Regions from separate parts of the Streptomyces sp. NPDC008001 genome, predicted to be linked through region 2. Evidence: riboswitches for the same ligand, from Rfam matches in the RefSeq annotation. Region 2 holds a riboswitch; the other holds the start of a gene.
The links. A riboswitch is a leader RNA that binds a small molecule or an ion and turns the genes downstream of it on or off. The one in region 2 is predicted to bind S-adenosylmethionine.
Positions count from the first base shown of each region.

Region 1: it holds a riboswitch for S-adenosylmethionine, as region 2 does, so the genes downstream of both, ACFZCD_RS15160 (aminotransferase class V-fold PLP-dependent enzyme) here and thrC (threonine synthase) in region 2, are expected to answer to the same signal.

Region 1 covers NZ_JBIBIZ010000005.1:231,821-238,240, forward strand. Annotated here, with positions in the region: gene ACFZCD_RS15150 (cytochrome bc complex cytochrome b subunit) at 1-927, shown strand, start outside; gene trpD (anthranilate phosphoribosyltransferase) at 1,094-2,158, shown strand; SAM riboswitch class IV at 2,220-2,336, shown strand; gene ACFZCD_RS15160 (aminotransferase class V-fold PLP-dependent enzyme) at 2,486-3,847, shown strand; gene ACFZCD_RS15165 (Lrp/AsnC family transcriptional regulator) at 3,881-4,162, opposite strand; gene ACFZCD_RS15170 (rhomboid family intramembrane serine protease) at 4,159-4,875, opposite strand; gene ACFZCD_RS15175 (hypothetical protein) at 5,029-5,268, shown strand; gene ACFZCD_RS15180 (NYN domain-containing protein) at 5,288-6,420, shown strand, end outside.
Region 2 covers NZ_JBIBIZ010000006.1:396,715-403,134, reverse strand. Annotated here, with positions in the region: gene otsB (trehalose-phosphatase) at 1-241, shown strand, start outside; gene ACFZCD_RS18425 (hypothetical protein) at 281-1,075, opposite strand; gene ACFZCD_RS18420 (trehalose-6-phosphate synthase) at 1,196-2,671, opposite strand; gene ACFZCD_RS18415 (glucosyl-3-phosphoglycerate synthase) at 2,713-3,687, opposite strand; SAM riboswitch class I at 3,849-3,994, shown strand; gene thrC (threonine synthase) at 4,012-5,295, shown strand; gene ACFZCD_RS18405 (MoaD/ThiS family protein) at 5,348-5,623, shown strand; gene ACFZCD_RS18400 (cold-shock protein) at 6,047-6,253, shown strand.

The DNA.
Region 1 (6,420 bases), on a different contig from region 2:
GTGATCTACCACAAGCACACGCAGTTCCCCGGCCCGGGCCGGACCAACAAGAACGTCGTCGGCCTCCCGCTGATGCCGGTCTACATGGCCAAGGCCGGTGGCTTCTTCTTCCTGGTCTTCGGCATCATCGCGGCCGTCGCGGCGATCGCCACGATCAACCCGATCTGGGCCATCGGCCCGTACCGCCCGGACCAGGTGTCCACCGGCGCCCAGCCCGACTGGTACATGGGCTTCTCCGAGGGCCTCATCCGTGTGATGCCGGGCTGGGAGATCAACCTGTGGGGCCACACGCTGGTCCTCGGCGTCTTCGTCCCGCTGGTGATCTTCCCGCTGGTGCTGGCCGCCATCGCCGTGTACCCGTTCATCGAGTCCTGGGTCACCGGCGACAAGCGGGAGCACCACCTGCTGGACCGCCCGCGCAACGCCCCGACGCGCACCGCCTTCGGTGCCGCCTGGATCAGCTGGTACTTCGTGCTGCTGATCGGTGGTGGAAACGACCTCTGGGCCACCCACTTCCACCTGTCGATCAACGCCATCACCTGGTTCGTCCGCATCGGCTTCTTCGTGGTGCCGGTCCTGACGTTCATCGCGACCCGCCGGATCTGCATGAGCCTGCAGCGCCGCGACCGCGACAAGGTGCTGCACGGACGCGAGTCCGGCATCATCAAGCGCCTGCCGCACGGTGAGTTCGTCGAGGTCCACGAGCCGCTCTCGCAGGAGCAGCTGCACACCCTCACGGCGCACGAGCAGCCCAAGCCGCTCGAGCTGGAGCCGGAGTTCGACGAGAACGGCGTGGCCCGCAAGGCCGGCGCCGGGCAGCGCCTCCGCGTGAAGCTCTCCAAGGGCTTCTACGGCGAGGGGACCCAGATCCCCAAGGCCACCGTGGAGGAGTACGAGGAGATCACGAGCGGCCACGGCCACCACTGATCTCCGGGTCACCGGCTGACCCACCCTGATCGCTGATCGCCACAGCGAAGAGCCCCGTCCGACGGCTGGACGGGGCTCTTCGCCGTTCCCGGGGGTGGATAGGCTGGGCGGGCAGAGCCCTCGGGACGAACCCGGCTCTCCGGACCGACCACCAGGAGCGTGGACCATGAACGTTGTGACCCCGGCAGGCGGCGACAGCGCGGTGGCTCCCTCCTGGCCGGGCCTCCTGGACGCCCTCCTCACCGGCCGTGACCTCACCGCCGACGACACCGCCTGGGCCATGGACCGGATCATGCGCGGCGAGGCCAGCGACGCCCAGATCGCGGGCTTCGTGGTCGCCCTGCGCGCCAAGGGCGAGACGGTCGCGGAGATCTCCGGCCTGGTCCGCGCGATGTACGGGCACGCCCGGCTGATCGAGGTCCCGGGGCCCAGCGTGGACATCGTGGGCACCGGCGGCGACGGCGCCAAGACCGTCAACATCTCCACCATGTCCTCGATCGTCGTGGCCGGCACGGGCGCGAAGGTCGTCAAGCACGGCAACCGGGCGGCGTCCTCGGCGAGCGGGGCCTCGGACGTCCTGGAGAAGCTGGGCGTCAACCTGGACCTCACCCCGAAGCGGGTGGTGGAGGTGGCCGAGGAGGCCGGCATCACCTTCTGCTTCGCGGTGAAGTTCCACCCGGCGCTGCGGCACGTCGCCGCGGCCCGCCGCGAGCTCGGCATCCGGACCACCTTCAACGTGCTGGGCCCGCTGACCAACCCGGCCCGCGTGCGGGCCCAGGCCACGGGCGTCGCGGACGCGCGGATGGCGCCGATCCTCGCCGGGGTGCTCGCCGAGCGCGGCTCCTCGGCGCTCGTCTTCCGCGGCGACGACGGGCTGGACGAGCTGACCACGACCGCGACCTCGCGGGTGTGGGTGGTCTCCGGCGGCCGGGTCCGCGAGGAGGCCTTCGACCCGCGGGACGTGGGCATCGATCTGGTGCCGGTGGAGGCGCTGCGGGGAGCCGACGCGTCCTACAACGCGGACGTCGCGCGGCGGTTGCTGGCGGGGGAGACCGGTCCCGTACGGGACGCGGTGCTGCTCAACTCCGCCGCGGCGCTGGTGGCGCTGGCGCCCACGGAGGCGCCGCTGGCGGAGCAGATCCGCGGCGGGCTGGCGCGCGCCGCGGAGTCGATCGACTCCGGTGCGGCCCGGCGGGCGCTCGAACGCTGGGTCGTCGCGAGCAACGCCTGACGTCTCGCCCCGCGGGACGGCGGTTCCGCGGGGCGATCACGTGTGCCATACTCCTCGGCAAGGTCACGAGTGACAGCGTTCAGGCCCCGGCTTGCTGTCCGGCAACCCTCCTTCCGTGGCGGGGTGCCCCGGGTGATGACCAGGCCGCAGGCAGCGAAGTCTGCGGCAAGCGCGGATCCCTCGCCAGGGATCCTGGTTGCCGAGGGAGTTCCTTCCGTGGTTCAGCGAATGCGTTAGGGCTCGAAGAGCCCCTTTCCCGCGCACCCTTCTTCCATTTCCGCGCCCGTCGCGCGGTGGAATTCGCCTGCCTTTTTACGGGAGTTCGCCATGTCTGTCTCCACCCTTGCCTCCGACCCGACCATTTGCACCCCTCTGCCGGTTCTCGGGCGAGATGTCCGTGTCCCGCTGGTCACCGGGGGAGAGGTGACGTACGCGGCACTGGACTACGCGGCCAGCGCGCCCGCCCTGCAGCGGGTGTGGGACGACGTGGCGGCGTACGCGCCCTACTACGGCAGCGTGCACCGCGGTGCCGGATACCTCTCCCGGCTGTCGACCGAGCTCTTCGAGACCAGCCGGGCGGACGTCGCCGCGTTCCTCGGCTGCCGGGAGGACGACCAGGTCGTCTTCACCCGCTCGACCACCGACTCGCTCAACCTGCTCGCCGCCGTACTCCCCACGGGGACGCGGGTGTTCGTCTTCGAGACCGAGCACCACGCGGCGCTGCTGCCCTGGGAGCGGCGCGCGGACGTCGCGGTCACCTACCTGGACGCGCCGCGCACCCCCGCGCAGGCGGTCGAGACCCTGGAGCGGGCGCTCGCGGCCCGCGAGCCCTACGGTCCCGCGCTCGTGTGCGTGACGGGTGCGTCCAACGTGACCGGTGAGCTGTGGCCCGTACGGGAGCTCGCCGCGGCCGCGCACGCCCACGGCGCGCGGATCGTGGTGGACGCCGCCCAGCTCGTCCCGCACCAGCGCGTGGACGTCGCGGAGCTGGACGCGGACTGGGTCGCCTTCTCGGGGCACAAGCTGTACGCGCCCTTCGGGGCGGGCGTGCTCGCCGGGCGGGCGGACTGGCTCCGGGACGCGGAGCCCTATCTGGCGGGCGGGGGAGCGAGCCGGCGCGTGGCGCGGGGCGCCTCCGGCGAGGTGGCGGTGGACTGGCACGACGGCGTCGCCCGGCACGAGGCCGGGTCGCCGAACGTCATCGGCGCCTACGCCATCGCCTCCGCGTGCAAGGCGCTCACCGAGGCCGGCTTCGACCGGCTCGCGGAGCGGGAGCGGGAGCTGATCGCCCGGGTGCGGGAGGGGCTCGCGGCTGTGCCGGGGGTGCGGGTGCTGTCGCTGTTCGGGCCGGACGCCCCGAGCGTGGGCGTGCTCTCGTTCACCGTCGACGGCTGGAACAGCTCGCACTTCGCGGCGGCGCTCTCCGCGGAGTACGGGATCGGCGTCCGCGACGGCCTCTTCTGCGCGCACCCGCTGGTGCGGACGCTGGTGGGCGCGGGCTCCTCCGCGGAGGGCGAGTGCGGCGCGGCCGAGGAGGGGGCGCCGCTGAACGCGATCAGGGTGAGCTTCGGGGCGGGGACGCCGGACGAGCACGTGGAGCGGTTCGTGGCGGCGGTGGGCGAACTCGTCCGCGACGGAGCGAAGTGGTCCTACCGGACGGAGGACGGGCGCTGCGTGCCCGTCGCCTGACGGCGGGGCCGGCTCGCGTGACCGCCGGTGCCGCTACGACTCCAGGCCGATGGCGAACGCCGCTTCCAGGTCGTGCTGGGAGTACGTGCGGAACGCGATGTGCGTCTCCGTCGACGCGACGCCCGGGACCTTGCTGATCCGGCCGGGGATGACGTCGGCCAGGTCGTCGTGCCGGGCCACCCGCACCATGGCGATCAGATCGTGCGCCCCGGTCACCGAGTACACCTCGCTGACGCCCTCGATCGCCGCGATCTGCTCGGCGATCTCGGGGATCCGGTCGACATCGGTCTTGATCAGGACGATCGAGGTGATCACGGCGGGCTCCTATCGGGGGTCGGGGGGCAGCCCCGCTTCACTCTAGTCGTACGCCCGTACCTCGCCCACGCGTACAGGAAGCCGAGCGCGAAGCCCAGGACGTGGGCGAGGTAGGCGACGCCGGGCCGGTCTCCGGCCGTGCGGGCGGCGAGCCACTGCAGGGCGAACCAGAACAGCAGCACGGCCCAGGCGGGGAACCGCAGCGGCAGGAAGAAGAGGAACGGGAAGAGACTGGTGACGCGGGCCCGGGGGAAGAGGTAGAGGAAGGCCCCGAGGACTCCGGAGATCGCCCCGGAGGCGCCGACGAGCGTCCGGTCGGAGGTGGCGTGCACGACCGCGTAGCCGAGCAGCGCCAGCACTCCGGCGACGAGGTAGAAGACGACGAAGGCTCCCCGGCCCATACGGTTTTCGGCCATCGTGCCGAAGACATAGAGGAAGAGCATGTTGCCGAGCAGATGCAGCCAGTTGCCGTGCACGAAGAGCGCGGTGAGCGGGGTGATCAGCTCGGCCGGCGGCCCGTGCCAGAGCTCCTCCGGCACCACGCCCCAGCGCTCGAAGTAGGCGGCCTGCGCGGCCACGAGGGCGCTGCCGCTGCCGGGCCCGCCGGACAGGGGGGCCGTCAGCCCCGACGCGGGGCCGATCAGGAACACCGCGCAGCAGGCGCAGATGAGGCCGTAGGTGGCGAGGGGCTTCTTGCCGGCCGTTCCGAACATGAACAGATCATGACGTACTAGCAGCAAAGCGCACAGAGTGCCTCGCCGGGCCGGCGAAGCGGGCCCGTGCTCCGCGCCGCATGACCATCAGGCCGTAGGGTTACGGGGAGCACACCCGCAGTTCGATGGCATCTGACGAGGACGGACGACACGATGGGCGTTCCCCAGCCGACAGCCGGGACCCGGTGGCGCTGCGCTCTGTGCGGCAATCTCACCCGGTTCGACGTAACGCGCACGACCAGGGCCGTGGACTTCGTCCATCTCGACCTGGCCGGTGAGCCGAGCGTGGAAGAGCGCGAGGTCGTCAGTGAGACCATCGAGTCCGTGCGGTGCCGCTGGTGCAACGCGGTCGACCAGGTGGAGCTGGTGGACCGGCCGGGCGCGAGCGCCTGAAGAACGGGAGCGATGAGCGGTGGTGGAGCATACGGGTGGCGCGGAGGCGGCCGGTGGGCCTGGTGACACCGGTGGGACCGACGGCGCTGCCGAGGTGCTCGACCGTCCGTTGCCGGAGGGCGTGCGGCGCCGGGTCATCGGCCTGGTGTCGGAGGCGTTCGGCGGGCTGACGGTGGCCGAACTCCCGGCGGCGCTGCGGCAGTACGCCCGGTTCACGCCGAGCCGGCGGGCCAAGTTCGCGGGCAATGCGATGGCCGCGGCGGTGGAGAACGACCCCGCGTTCCGCCAGCGCGTCTCCGCCCGTCTGCGCGAGACGGGCTCGGAGCTCGCCGAGGCGCTGGACGCGGGCTCGCCGCCGGCGGCGGCCGACCCGGAGGACGTCGCGGCCATGGCCTACGTGCTGCGGCCCGCCGGCTGGGTCAAGCTCGTCACGGCGGCCGGCGAGGAGGCGTTGCGGGCGACCGCGGAGCGCGCGGGCGAGGAGGCCCAGCGCGAACTGCGGCGGCTGCGCGAGGAGCTGGCGGAGGCGCGGGCCGCGGCCCGCGCCGAGACCGAGCGGATCCGCGCCGAGCTGGAGACGGCCCGCAAGGAAGCCGACTCGCTGCAGCGCAAGCTGCGCAGCGCCGTGGCCGACGTGCGGCGCGGCGAGGCCGCCCTGCGCAAGGCCGAGGCCGAGCTGGAGGCCGTACGGGCGGCCGGCGCGGCCGACAAGGCGGCCACGCTGGGGGAGACCCGGCGGCTCAAGACGCGCCTGTCGGAGGCCGAGGCCGCGCTGGAGGCGAGCCGCCGGGCGGTGCGCGAGGGCCGCAGCGTGGAGGACATGCGCCTGCGCCTGCTGCTCGACACCGTGCTGGACGCGGCCCAGGGCCTGCGGCGCGAGCTGGCGCTGCCGCCCGCCTCCGTCCACCCGGCGGACACCGTGGACGCCGTGGAGCCCGGCCGGATGACCCCGAAGGACATCGCCACGCGCGCCCTGTCCGAAACCGACCCGGCGCTGCTGGACCAGCTGCTGGCACTGCCTCAGGCGCACCTCGTCGTCGACGGCTACAACGTCACCAAGACCGGCTATCCGACGATGCCGCTGGACAAGCAGCGGCTGCGGCTGCTGGGCGGGCTCGCGATGCTCGCCGCGCAGACGGGCGCCGAGGTGAC
Region 2 (6,420 bases):
CACCTCGTACGTCCGCGAGAGCGGCGCGCGCTCGGTGCTCTACGCGGGGGACGACCTCGGCGACCTCGCCGCCTTCGCCGCCGTGGAGAAACTGCGCTCCGAGGGGCTGCCGGGGCTGCTGGTGTGCAGCGGAAGCACGGAGGTCACCGAGCTGGCCGAACGGGCCGATGTCGTGGTCGACGGGCCCGGCGGCGTCGTGGAACTGCTGACCTCCCTCGCAGGCCGCCTCGGCGACGCCTGACTCACCCGGCACGGCCGGCGCGCCCGGCGTCCCCGGCCCTCAGCCGTCGTCGTCCGGGTCCCCCGCCGTCTCGTCCTTCGCCCCCTTGTCCGTCACGCCGACCGCGTCCAGCGCCGACGTCCAGTCCCGCGCGATGGCCCGCTGCGCCTTGACCAGGTCCGTCTTGCCGTTGCAGATGGCGTTCTTGAGCTTGGTCTCCACCACGTCCTTGGGGTTGTTGGGGCCCTTGCCCGCCTTGTGGCCGGGGGAGGGGGGCTCCACCCACAGGTTGCGCGGGTCGTTCGGGTCGCCGCCGAGCTGCAGGCTGATCAGGTGGTCGTACTCGGCCTCGCGCAGCGGGCCCTTGTAACCGTACGAAGCGGCGTTGGCGGTCTTCTCGCGGCCGGTGATGTTCGTGGGCGGCCGGATGCCGGCGGTGTAGCCGCCGCGGCAGATCGTCGTCTTCAGCGTGGCCTGGGTGACCTTCGGGTTCGTCGCCCCGGGGGTGCACGCGGGGTCGGGCAGGGGCTCCTTGGCCGGGGTGAAGCGGTAGTGGCAGCTGCCGGCGGCGGGCTGCTTCTGGACGGTGTAGGCCGGCTGCGGCCCGGGGCCCGCCGGTATCGAGCCGTCAGCAGGAGGGGGCGAACCGGACGGCGGCGTACCGGACGGCGCACCGGAGGGAGCGCCCCCGGACGCGCCGGAACCCGCCGACGGCGTCGCCGACGAGGAGCCCTTCGCCCCCTTGGCCCCCTTGGCGTCGTCGTTCTTCGCGGACTCCGAGGAGCAGCCGCCGATCACGGCCAGGACGGCGGCACTTGCCGCGGCAAGTACGGCCCAGCGCGGGACATTTGACATGAACCATGGCTACCCGCGGCCGGAGAGCGGCAGCCCGGGGCGCCGAAGCGCCGGCCGCTCGGAGGGGAGGCCGCAGGCGCGCGGCTCGCGCTCCGGCGCGCCCCGGCCGGAGCCGTCGGCTCACAGCGCCCGCAGCGCCCGCAGCTGGTCCCCGAACCACCGCGCCGGCGGCAGCGCCGTCGCCGCCGCGGCCAGCCGCTTCGTGCGCTCCGCCCGCTCACCGGCGTCCATCAGCAGGGCCAGGTGCAGCGCACGGGCCGTGGCCTCCACGTCGTACGGATTGACCATGATCGCCTCGTCGCCCAGCTCGGCCGCCGCGCCGGCCTCCCGCGACAGCACCAGCGCGCAGCCGTGGTCGGAGGCCACCGGGATCTCCTTGGCCACCAGGTTCATCCCGTCGCGGATCGGGTTCACCAGGGCCACGTCCGCCAGCCGGTACGCGGCCAGGGAGCGCGCGAAGTCGTCCTTGACGTGCAGCGCGACCGGCTCCCAGTCCTCCGTGCCGAACGCCGAGTTGATCTCCCGGGCGACGCGCTCCACCTCGGCGGTGTAGTCGCGGTAGACGGCGAGGTCCTGGCGCGAGGGGTAGGCGAACGCGATGTGCACGACCCTGCCGCGCCACTGCGGGTGCTCCTCCAGCAGCCGCCGGTACGCGTGGAGCCCCCGCACGATGTTCTTCGACAGCTCCGTGCGGTCCACGCGAACGATCGTCCGGCGCCCCGGGCCGATCTGCTCCCGCAGCGCCGCCATGCGCTCCTCGACGTCCGTCCGGTGGGCCCGCTCGCGCAGGAAGTCGCCGTCGGCACCGAGGCCGTGCACGCCCAGTCGCGTCGTCCGCCCCTCGTAACGGATCTCGGCCGCCTGCCCCTCGCCGTCCCGCAGGACCTCCGCGCCCGGCACTTCCGCGCAGCACGCGGCGAAGGCCTCGGCCCAGCGCCGGGTCAGGAAGGCGGCCCGGTCGCCGCCGAGCACGCCGCGCAGCAGCTGCCCGGCCACGTCGTCCGGCAGCATCCGGAAGTACTCCGGCGGCGCCCACGGGGTGTGCGAGAAGTGGCCGATGCGCAGGTCGGCGCGGAGGTCCCGGAGCAGGCCCGGCACGAGCGCCAGGTGGTAGTCCTGGACGAGGACCACGGCGCCCTCCGCGGCCTCCTCCGCGATGGCCTCGGCGAAGGCCGCGTTGTACGCCTCGTAGGCTGCCCACTGCTCCCGGAACGCCCGGTCGAAGGTGGGCTCCAGGGGCGTCTGGTAGAGCATGTGGTGGAGGAACCACAGCACCGAGTTGGCGACGCCGTTGTACGCGGCGGCGAAGGTCTCCGGCGCGATGTCCAGCATCCGTACGAGGTGGCCGCCGGTGTCGGCCGGGTCGAGTCTCCGGCCGGCGGCGCGGGCCGCCTCGCGGTCGCCCTCGCCGAGCGCCGCGCACACCCACACGGCCGCCGCCTCCCCGGCGTCCTGCTCTATCGAGCTGAGCCCGGAGACGAGGCCGCCGCCGCCCCGCCCGGCCACGAGGGTGCCGTCCGCGCCGCGCCGGTACGAGACCGGGCCGCGGTTGGAGGCGACGACGATCGGTGCGGTGTGCACGTGCTCAGCGACCATGTGGCCAGCCTTGCCCCCGGGAGAACCGCTCAAACGTGCGCTTACGCGGCGTGCCGACGGGCGTACTCGGGAATTCCGGCCATCGGCGGCCGCTCCTCGGTGTCCACCGCGTACGTCCGCGGAACGAAACCTTCCGGAGTCCGTTCGAACTGGGTGAGCGCAGGTCGCACCAGGTGCCCGCGGGCCAGCCGGAGCTGTGCCGTGCGGTAGATCGCGGCGGCCATCCGGCCGAGCGCCTGCCCGTCCTGGTGGCGGTGCTTGCGCACGCCCACGTCCACCTGGGCCAGCGCGTCCAGCCCCACCGTGTGCAGCGCGTCCACCAGAAGGCCCAGCTCCACGCCGTAGCCCACGGGGAACGGCAGCCGCTCCAGCAGGGACCGGCGGGCCGCGTACTCGCCGCCCAGCGGCTGCACGAAACCGGCCAGCTGCGGCCAGTGCAGGTTCAGCAGCGGGCGCGCCACGAGCTCGGTCACCCGGCCGCCCTGCCCGGCGGACCCGGCGGAGCCGGGCGGACCGAACTCCGGGCCGAGCGGGCGGTCGTACATCGCCTTGACGAACTGCACGCCCGGATCGGTCAGCAGCGGGCCCACGATCCCCGACACGAAGTCCGCCGAGAACTCGCGCAGGTCGGCGTCCACGAAACAGACGACGTCACCGGACGTCACCAGCAGGGAGCGCCACAGCACCTCGCCCTTGCCCGGCAGCGCAGGCAGCCCCGGCAGCACCTCGTCCCGGTGCACCACGCGCGCCCCGGCCTCCGCCGCGGCCTCGGCCGTGCGGTCCGTGGAGCCCGAGTCGATCACCACCAGCTCGTCCACCAGCGGCACCGCGTCCGACATCAGCTCGCGGCGGATCACCTCCACGATGGCGCCGACCGTCGGCTCCTCGTTCAGCGCCGGCAGGACCACGCTCACCGTGGTGCCGGACTCCCGTTTGGCGGCCAGAAGCACGTCGAGCGGACGATCAGCAGCGGACCAGGACCGCTCGGCCAGCCAGCGCTCCACCTCTTCCAGCACGTGTACGACTCCTCGTTGCGGTGACGTTGTGACGCATCTCGCGGTGCGGACGGCCCTCTCAACGGGCCGTCGCTTCCGTTACAGTCTTGAACAACGCGGACCGCCGTCCTATGTCGGGGTCGCGCGTGCCACAAACGCCTGGGCCCCGCCCAGCGCCATACCGCTCATCCAGAGGGGCAGAGGGACACGGCCCGTTGAAGCCCCGGCAACCCTCCAGCCGGTCTCCCCGTTTTCACGCGGCGAGGCTCCCGGCGGGGAAGGTGCCAAATCCGTCTCGTGGCGACGTACGCCGCGAGGAAGATGAGGAGAAAGGGCCTCGCCTCCATGGCTGTGCAGTCTGTTGAACCCTCTACCACTTCTGTGGACCTCGGACCCGCCGCGGCACTCTCCTGCCGCGAGTGCGGAGAGCGCTTCGACCTCGGTCCCGTCTTCGCCTGCGCCCTCTGCTTCGGCCCGCTCGAAGTCGCCTACGAACTGCCCGCCGGCGACCCCGAGGCGCTGAGGAAGCGGATCGAGGCCGGCCCGGCGAACATCTGGCGCTACGCCCCGCTGCTGCCCGTCCCCGCCGACGTGGCGGACAAGCCCAGCCTCAACCCCGGCTTCACCAAGCTCGTCGAGGCCGGCAACCTCGCCCGCGAACTGGGCGTGACCGGTGGCCTGCACGTCAAGGACGACTCCGGCAACCCCACGCACTCCTTCAAGGACCGGGTCGTCGCCATCGCCGTCGAGGCAGCCCGCGCCTTCGGGTTCACGACGCTGTCCTGCTCGTCGACCGGCAACCTCGCCGGGGCGGTCGGGGCGGCGGCCGCCCGGGCCGGGTTCAAGTCGTGCGTGTTCATCCCGCACGACCTGGAGGCCGGGAAGGTCGTCATGGCCGCGGTGTACGGCGGCGACCTCGTCGGCATCGAAGGCACGTACGACGACGTCAACCGCTTCTGCAGCGAGCTGATCGGCGACCCGCTGGGCGAGGGCTGGGGCTTCGTCAACGTCAACCTCCGCCCGTACTACGGCGAGGGCTCGAAGACGCTGGCCTACGAGATCTGCGAGCAGCTGGGATGGCGGCTGCCGGACCAGATCGTGGTGCCGATCGCCTCGGGGTCCCAGCTCACGAAGATCGACAAGGGGCTGAAGGAGCTCATCGCGCTCGGCCTCGTCGAGGACCGGCCCTACAAGATCTTCGGCGCCCAGGCCGAGGGGTGCTCGCCGGTCTCGCGCGCCTTCAAGGACGGGCACGATGTGGTGCGGCCCGTGAAGCCGGACACGATCGCGAAGTCGCTCGCCATCGGCAACCCCGCCGACGGCCCGTACGTGCTGGACATCGCGCGACGGACGGGCGGCGTGGTGGAGGACGTCACCGACGAGCAGATCGTGGAGGCGATCCGGCTGCTCGCCCGCACCGAGGGGATCTTCGCGGAGACGGCGGGCGGGGTGACCGTGGGCGTCACGAAGAAGCTCATCGAGGCCGGGGTGCTCGATCCGTCCCTGACCACGGTGGTGCTGAACACCGGGGACGGGCTGAAGACGCTCGACGCGGTCGATGCGGGGCCGTCCGCCACGATCCGGCCGTCGCTGGAGGCGTTCCGCGCCGCCGGGCTGTCCGTCCGCTGACGTCAGCCGTTCACGACTCCTCGTTCCTCCGCACCCGAAGGTGAGTTCACCCATGAGCGTTACCGTTCGCATCCCCACCATCCTGCGCACCTACACCGGCGGCAAGGCCGAGGTCACCGCCGAGGGCGGGACCCTCTCCGAGGTCATCGCCGATCTTGAGAAGAACCACACGGGGATCGCCGCCCGGGTCCTCGACGACGGCGGCAAGCTGCGCCGGTTCGTGAACGTCTACGTCAACGACGACGACGTCCGCTTCGAGCAGGGGCTGCAGACGCCCACCCCGGACGGCTCCGCCGTCTCCGTCATCCCCGCCGTCGCCGGCGGCTGAGGTTTTCGCAGCCTTCCTCCGTTATTGCCGCACGGCGCCCTCCGGATCGCCCCGTCCGTAAAGCGGACGGGGCGATTCCGGCTGTTGAGCGCGATACAGTTGTGGCGATCCCCGCCCGGCGTCAGTGCCGAACGCATATGAGAACCCGTCAAGTTGTGCGCGAAGTGTGTGCACGAAATGCCGGGTTGGTTGTGTTTTTCCCGGCCCGACTTGCCCTGGAATACCCGCAGTTCGGGCGTTTTCCTCGATCGGCCACGCCCGGATTTCTCGTCCGAGTGACCTGTTGCAGACGGCATCCGTGCAGATACATTCAGCCGCGGTCGACGCGTTCCGGCGCACACCCACTGGGCTGCCAGGGGTGAGGTCTGACCCGGGTCCGCGAAGTGCGGTCCTGCGCAAGGGCCAGTAATAGGGGAGTTAGGCATGGCTCAGGGCACCGTCAAGTGGTTCAACGCGGAGAAGGGCTACGGCTTCATCGCGGTCGACGGTGGTGCGGATGTATTCGTCCACTACAGCGCGATCCAGATGGACGGTTACCGCACCCTCGAGGAGGGTCAGCGGGTCGAGTTCGAGATCTCGCAGGGCCAGAAGGGGCCGCAGGCGGACATGGTGAAGCTGCAGCAGGTCTGACGCGGCGCATCGACCACCGGCTCGCTCGGTTTGCGGAGGGGTCCGCACCTCACGGGGTGCGGGCCCCTCACGCGTGTGCGTGTGCGGGACGCGCGGGGTGGGTACGGCTGCCTGGGGCCCCGCTCGGGCTCCTCGTGGGCGTGACGGTCCCCCAAGGCGCTTGCACT